Regions from separate parts of the Pseudomonas sp. LBUM1653 genome, predicted to be linked through region 1. Evidence: predicted binding sites of a transcription regulator. Region 1 holds the regulator's gene; the other holds the start of a gene.
The links. Region 1 encodes FliA, which starts transcription of late flagellar genes. Its sites were predicted from a motif close to CTAAAGTTTNNNNNNNNNNNGCCGNTAA; they were not measured.
Positions count from the first base shown of each region.

Region 2: the regulator FliA is predicted to act here: its motif matches at 2,070-2,097, upstream of ACA054_RS26900 (flagellar protein MotY).

Region 1 covers NZ_CP166803.1:1,825,513-1,828,965, forward strand. The annotation lists gene flhF (flagellar biosynthesis GTPase FlhF) at 1-81, shown strand, start outside; gene fleN (flagellar synthesis regulator FleN) at 198-1,028, shown strand; gene fliA (RNA polymerase sigma factor FliA) at 1,025-1,765, shown strand; gene ACA054_RS08390 (chemotaxis response regulator CheY) at 1,932-2,303, shown strand; gene ACA054_RS08395 (protein phosphatase CheZ) at 2,323-3,111, shown strand; gene ACA054_RS08400 (chemotaxis protein CheA) at 3,167-3,453, shown strand, end outside.
Region 2 covers NZ_CP166803.1:5,976,761-5,980,213, forward strand. The annotation lists gene ACA054_RS26895 (argininosuccinate synthase) at 1-969, opposite strand, end outside; gene ACA054_RS26900 (flagellar protein MotY) at 1,099-2,004, opposite strand; gene pyrC (dihydroorotase) at 2,164-3,210, shown strand; gene rnt (ribonuclease T) at 3,207-3,453, shown strand, end outside.

The DNA.
Region 1 (3,453 bases):
ATGCAGGAAGAACCCAGCGAAGAGGCCATGGCTGACATGTTCGCTGATATCTACCACAGTCCGACCAAGCAGGTTGGCTGAGGTAACAATGAATAGTTTTTGTACCCTACATCGATGGCCTGCCATGCATTGTTCCGGTTGTGAACGCGCAGCCAGTTATGTGGCCCCGTCTATGCAGAACAAGGTAAAGAAATAACATGGGCAGCATGCATCCTGTACAGGTGATCGCGGTGACCGGCGGCAAAGGTGGCGTCGGCAAAACTAACGTGTCAGTGAACTTGTCCCTGGCTTTGGCTGAGCTTGGCCGGCGCGTCATGCTGCTGGACGCTGACCTGGGCCTGGCGAACGTCGACGTTCTGTTGGGGCTGACACCCAAACGTACCCTGGCCGACGTGATCGAAGGCCGCTGTGAGCTGCGCGACGTACTGTTGCAGGGCCCCGGTGGCATCCGCATTGTTCCGGCGGCGTCCGGCACCCAGAGCATGGTTCATTTGAGCCCGGCCCAGCACGCCGGCCTGATCCAGGCCTTCAGCGACATCGGCGACAATCTCGACGTGCTGGTGATCGACACCGCTGCGGGCATTGGTGAGTCGGTGGTCAGTTTCGTGCGCGCGGCCCAGGAGGTGTTGCTGGTGGTCTGCGACGAGCCGACTTCGATCACTGACGCCTATGCGTTGATCAAATTGCTCAACCGCGATTACGGCATGAACCGTTTCCGCGTGCTGGCCAACATGGCGCAGAGCCCGCAGGAAGGGCGCAACCTGTTCGCCAAGTTGACCAAGGTCACCGACCGCTTCCTCGACGTCGCCTTACAATATGTCGGTGCGGTGCCTTACGACGAAAGCGTGCGCAAGGCCGTGCAGAAGCAGCGCGCCGTCTACGAGGCCTTCCCGCGCTCCAAGTGCTCGCTGGCGTTCAAGGCGATCGCGCAGAAGGTCGATACCTGGCCGCTGCCCGCCAACCCGCGTGGGCACCTGGAATTTTTCGTCGAGCGCCTCGTGCAACAAACGGCAGGACCGGTGCTATGACAGCCAGCGGTTACAACCTCTACAAGGCATCGGCGCGTGACGCGCAGTACGAGCTGATCGAGCGTTACGCGCCGCTGGTTAAACGCATTGCCTATCACTTGCTGGCGCGTCTGCCGGCCAGTGTCCAGGTCGAAGACCTGATCCAGGCCGGGATGATCGGCCTGCTGGAAGTATCGACCAAATACGACGCCAGCAAAGGCGCGAGTTTCGAAACCTACGCGGGCATCCGCATCCGCGGCGCCATGCTCGATGAAGTGCGCAAGGGCGACTGGGCGCCTCGTTCGGTCCACCGCAATACGCGGATGGTCAGCGACGCCATTCGCTCGATTGAAGCGAAAACCGGCCGTGACGCTAAAGATCACGAAGTTGCGGCCGAACTCCAATTGAGTCTTGACGATTACTACGGGATTTTGAACGACACCCTGGGCAGCCGGCTATTCAGTTTCGACGACCTGTTGCAGGACGGCGAACACGAAGGGCTGCACGAGGATGGCGCCAGTGCTCATCTGGAACCGTCACGCGATCTGGAAGATGAACGCTTCCAGGCCGCGCTGGCGGACGCGATTGCCAATTTGCCGGAGCGTGAGCGTTTGGTGTTGGCGCTGTACTACGACGAAGAGTTGAATCTCAAGGAAATCGGCGAGGTCCTGGGGGTCAGCGAATCCCGGGTCAGCCAGTTACACAGCCAGTGCGCGGCCCGTTTGCGGGGGCGTCTGGGAGAGTGGCGAGCGCGCTGAAGGCAGTGTGGGGGCACTGCGACGCGGCTGGTGGGGTGATGAACCGCACCGGTCTCGATCCGTTGTACTCCAGACAGTCATCGAGTGTTTTGCCAGATTGATTGAAATGGCGCGTCCAGGTGCTGGGCGCGTTTTAGTCTGCTTGGAGGTCGAATTGGACAAGAACATGAAAATCCTCATCGTTGATGACTTCTCAACGATGCGGCGGATCATCAAAAACCTGTTGCGTGACCTTGGGTTCACCAACACGGTCGAGGCCGACGATGGCACTACCGCCATTCCGGTACTCAACAGCGGGAGCATCGACTTTCTGGTGACGGACTGGAACATGCCTGGCATGACCGGTATCGATCTGCTGCGCCACGTGCGCGCCGATGAAAAGCTCAAGCACCTGCCAGTGCTGATGGTGACTGCCGAAGCCAAGCGCGAGCAGATCATCGAAGCAGCCCAGGCCGGCGTAAACGGCTATGTGGTCAAACCCTTCACGGCCCAGGCGTTGAAAGAAAAAATCGAGAAGATTTTCGAACGCATCGGTTGAACTGCGCCACGGGGGAGCTATGGGGCATAACGAATCATCCCAGGGCGATTTTGAATCGACCCTGAAAAAACACGCCGTCGAATTGGTCGCGAGCCTTGAAAAGGGCAGGTTCGGCGATGCTGTGCAATTGATCCATGAGCTCAACCAGACCCGTGACCGTGGCCTGTACCAGGAAGTGGGCAAGCTCACCCGCGAGTTGCATAGCGCGATCGTCAATTTCCAGATTGACCCGCACATGCCGCAAGCCGAGGAAGTGTCACAGATCACCGACGCCACCGAACGCCTGGGGTATGTGGTCAAGCTGACTGAAGCCGCCGCCAACCGCACCATGGACCTGGTGGAAAACGCCACGCCGCTGGTCAACAGCCTGGCTGACGAAGCCCAGGGCTTGAGTACCGACTGGGGACGGTTCATGCGGCGCGAAGTCGGGGCTGAAGAGTTTCGTGAACTGGCCCGGCGCGTCGACGGTTTCCTTACGCGCAGCAGCGCAGACAACCGCGCCGTGTCGAGCAACCTTAACGACATTCTGCTCGCCCAGGATTACCAGGACCTTACCGGCCAGGTGATCAAGCGCGTGACCCAACTGGTCACCGAAGTAGAAAGCAACCTGCTCAAGCTCGTGCTGATGGCCAGTCAGGTGGACCGCTTTGCGGGCATCGAACATGACCGTGAGGCGATGCTTGCAGAAAAAGATCCACAAAAACATCTCTCCAAGGGTGAAGGTCCGCAGATTCATGCCGATAAAAGAGAAGACGTTATGTCCGGTCAGGACGATGTGGACGATTTGCTATCCAGCCTGGGTTTCTAGAAATTTGGAATTTTAGGTTTTTTGGGTTTTTAGACCTGTAGGAGCACCCCCCTTAATGAGCTTCGGCGCCGATGAAGAGATCCTTCAGGATTTCCTGGTTGAGGCCGGCGAGATTCTAGAGCAACTGTCCGAGCAACTGGTCGAGCTGGAAAGCCGTCCGGATGACGCGGACTTGCTCAATGCAATTTTTCGCGGTTTTCACACTGTAAAAGGGGGCGCCGGCTTCCTCCAGCTCAACGAGCTGGTGGAGTGCTGCCACATCGCCGAGAACGTGTTCGACATCCTGCGCAAGGGCGAACGTCGCGTCGACTCGGAATTGATGGACGTGGTCCTCGAAGCGCT
Region 2 (3,453 bases), 2.9 Mb from region 1:
AGGGCTCCACCAGTAACCGGTGTAGATCAGGCTGGCATACTTGGGCATCAGCTCGTCTTTGAGGTGAGCCACTTCGCGGTCCAGGGTGATCGATTCGATCGCACGGTGGGCGCGCAGCATGATGGTGCCGCCAGGGGTTTCGTAGCAGCCACGGGACTTCATGCCCACGTAACGGTTCTCGACGATATCCAGGCGGCCGATACCGTGTTCGCCACCGATGCGGTTCAGGGTCGCCAGCACTGTGGCCGGGGTCATTTCGACGCCGTCCAGCGCAACGATGTCGCCGTTGCGGTAGGTCAGTTCCAGGTATTGCGCTTTATCTGGAGCCTTCTCCGGGGAGACGGTCCATTTCCACATGTCTTCTTCGTGCTCGGTCCAGGTGTCTTCCAGCACGCCGCCTTCATAGGAGATGTGCAGCAGGTTGGCATCCATCGAGTACGGGGATTTTTTCTTGCCGTGACGCTCGATCGGGATCGCGTGCTTTTCGGCGTAATCCATCAGCTTCTCACGGGACAGCAGGTCCCATTCGCGCCACGGAGCGATCACTTTCACACCTGGTTTCAAGGCGTAGGCGCCCAGTTCGAAACGAACCTGGTCGTTACCCTTGCCGGTGGCGCCGTGAGAAATGGCGTCAGCGCCGGTTTCGTTGGCGATTTCGATCAGGCGTTTGGCGATCAACGGACGAGCGATGGAAGTACCCAGCAGGTACTCGCCTTCGTAAACGGTGTTGGCGCGGAACATCGGGAAAACGAAATCGCGCACGAACTCTTCGCGCAAGTCGTCGATGTAGATCTCTTTCACGCCCATGGCTTGAGCCTTGGCACGTGCAGGTTCGACCTCTTCGCCCTGACCCAGGTCAGCGGTGAAGGTCACCACTTCACAGTTATAAGTATCCTGCAGCCACTTGAGGATCACCGAAGTGTCCAGGCCGCCGGAATACGCCAGAACGACCTTGTTTACGTCCGCCATGCCATCACTCCACGGGGTTCTACGGAAAGCCGTCAAGTCTACCGCCCATGCAAGATAATTTACAGTGGCGCGACAGCTTATGACGACGAAGCGACAGATTATGTCGAGAGCGCGACGATGACCAAAGGGTCAGGAAGTTGCCGAAGTGCCGGGCTTCGTCGCTTGAGGGGCCACCTGCTCCGCGGGGGCTCCGCGCTCAAGGCGTATCGCTACCCGACGGTTTTTCGCGCGATTGACGTTGCTGGTATTGGGTGCCAGGGGATACCGCTCGCCATGGAAACGCAGGGTGATTTGCGATTCCTGGATGCCGTTGGCCTTGAAGAATTCCATCACCGCCAGCGCCCGTCGCCGCGACAGGTCACGGTTGGTCAGGCGATTGCCGCTGTTATCGGAGTGGCCATCCAGTTCGATGTGATTGACCGTCGGATCGGCTTTCATGTACTCCAGCATGACTTGCAGCCTGGCCTTGGCGGCCGCATCCAGATCAATACCGCCACCGGGGAAGCCGACCTGGGATTGCTTGACCTGATCGAAGTTCTGCGGCAGCAACTTGGCCACACAACCCTGATAGTCGGCAAATGCCTTGTTGAACCTGACCGGCAACAAACGCACCTCCGATACCCGGCCATCGCCCGAGGAGTGCCGGACCACGGGACTGCGTCCGTCCATCAGGCCGCTGATCAAGCGTCCGGCCTGGGCCTGCGAGCTGTTGAACAGGACATTGCCGCTGCCGATCCTCACCGTGCCCAGATTGATATCACCGCGCCCCGGTTGCCAAGGCGCGGCGGCGGCCAGCAAGGTGGCAGAACCGCCGCCCATCATTGCGTTGTAGGCATTCAAACGAAACGTCGCCTGTTCGCCAGCGCGCCGCACGAATTCGCCCGAGCCGAAATCGGTGATCGGCTGAGTCAGCCGGCACTCGAATTTGTCGCCTTCGACCGTCCACTCAATGCTCTCCAGGCGAGTCTGGAAAGTCAGCGCCATTGCGGGAAGGCTGGCAAACACACTGAGCAAGGCTAAATAACGCTGGCGCACGGGAGGCTCCACTGGCTTCTACGACAAAAAGACCGACACACAGATGTTTACGGCATACCTGTTGGATATCGGAAGCTTCCCGTAAAACTTGATAGCGAGTGCCTGCAAGAGTCTTTTCCGGTAGCATTCCCTTCAGTTTGACCCGCCTGGAATCCCCTCATGTCCGACCGCCTGACCCTGCTGCGTCCCGACGACTGGCATATTCATCTTCGCGATGGTGCCGTGTTGACCAATACCGTCGCGGATGTCGCGCGCACCTTTGGCCGCGCCATCATCATGCCCAACCTGGTACCACCGGTGCGCAATGCGGCTGAAGCCGATGGCTATCGCCAGCGGATTCTCGCTGCCCGCCCGGCCGGCAGCCAGTTCGAACCGCTGATGGTCCTGTACCTGACCGACCGCACCCAGCCTGAAGAAATTCGCGAGGCCAAGGCCAGCGGTTTCGTTCACGCCGCCAAGCTGTATCCGGCCGGCGCGACCACCAACTCGGACTCTGGCGTCACCAGCATCGATAAGATCTTCCCTGCACTCGAGGCCATGGCCGAAGTGGGGATGCCTTTGTTGATCCACGGTGAAGTCACCCGCGGCGATGTCGACGTGTTCGACCGCGAAAAAATCTTCATCGATGAGCACATGCGTCGTGTGGTCGAGCGTTTCCCGACCCTCAAGGTGGTGTTCGAACACATCACCACCGCTGACGCCGTGCAATTCGTCAACTCGGCTTCGGCCAACGTTGGCGCGACCATCACCGCGCATCACCTGCTGTACAACCGCAACCACATGCTGGTGGGCGGGATTCGGCCGCACTTCTACTGTTTGCCGATCCTCAAGCGCAATACGCACCAGGAAGCCCTGCTCGACGCCGCCACCAGCGGCAGCGAAAAGTTCTTCCTCGGCACCGACTCGGCACCCCACGCCCAGCACGCCAAGGAAGCCGCCTGCGGCTGCGCCGGTTGCTACACCGCTTATGCTGCGATCGAGATGTACGCCGAAGCCTTCGAGCAGCGCAACGCGCTGGACAAGCTCGAAGCCTTCGCCAGCCTAAACGGCCCGCGTTTCTATGGCCTGCCGGCCAACACCGATCGCATTACCCTGGTCCGCGAAGAATGGACCGCCCCGACCAGCCTGCCGTTTGGCGAGCTGACCGTTATCCCGCTGCGCGCCGGTGAAAAACTGCGCTGGCGCCTGCTGGAGGAACACGCGTGAGTGAAGACCATTTCGACGACGAACAGGAAGGTCAAGGCGGTGGCGGCGGTTCCCGTCATCCAATGGCCGCCAGGTTTCGTGGCTACCTGCCAGTTGTCGTCGACGTAGAAACCGGTGGTTTCAACTCGGCCACCGACGCCCTGCTGGAAATCGCTGCAACTACCATCGCCATGGATGAAAAGGGTTTTGTATACCCCGATCACACCTACTTCTTCCGGGTCGAGCCTTTTGAAGGTGCGAACG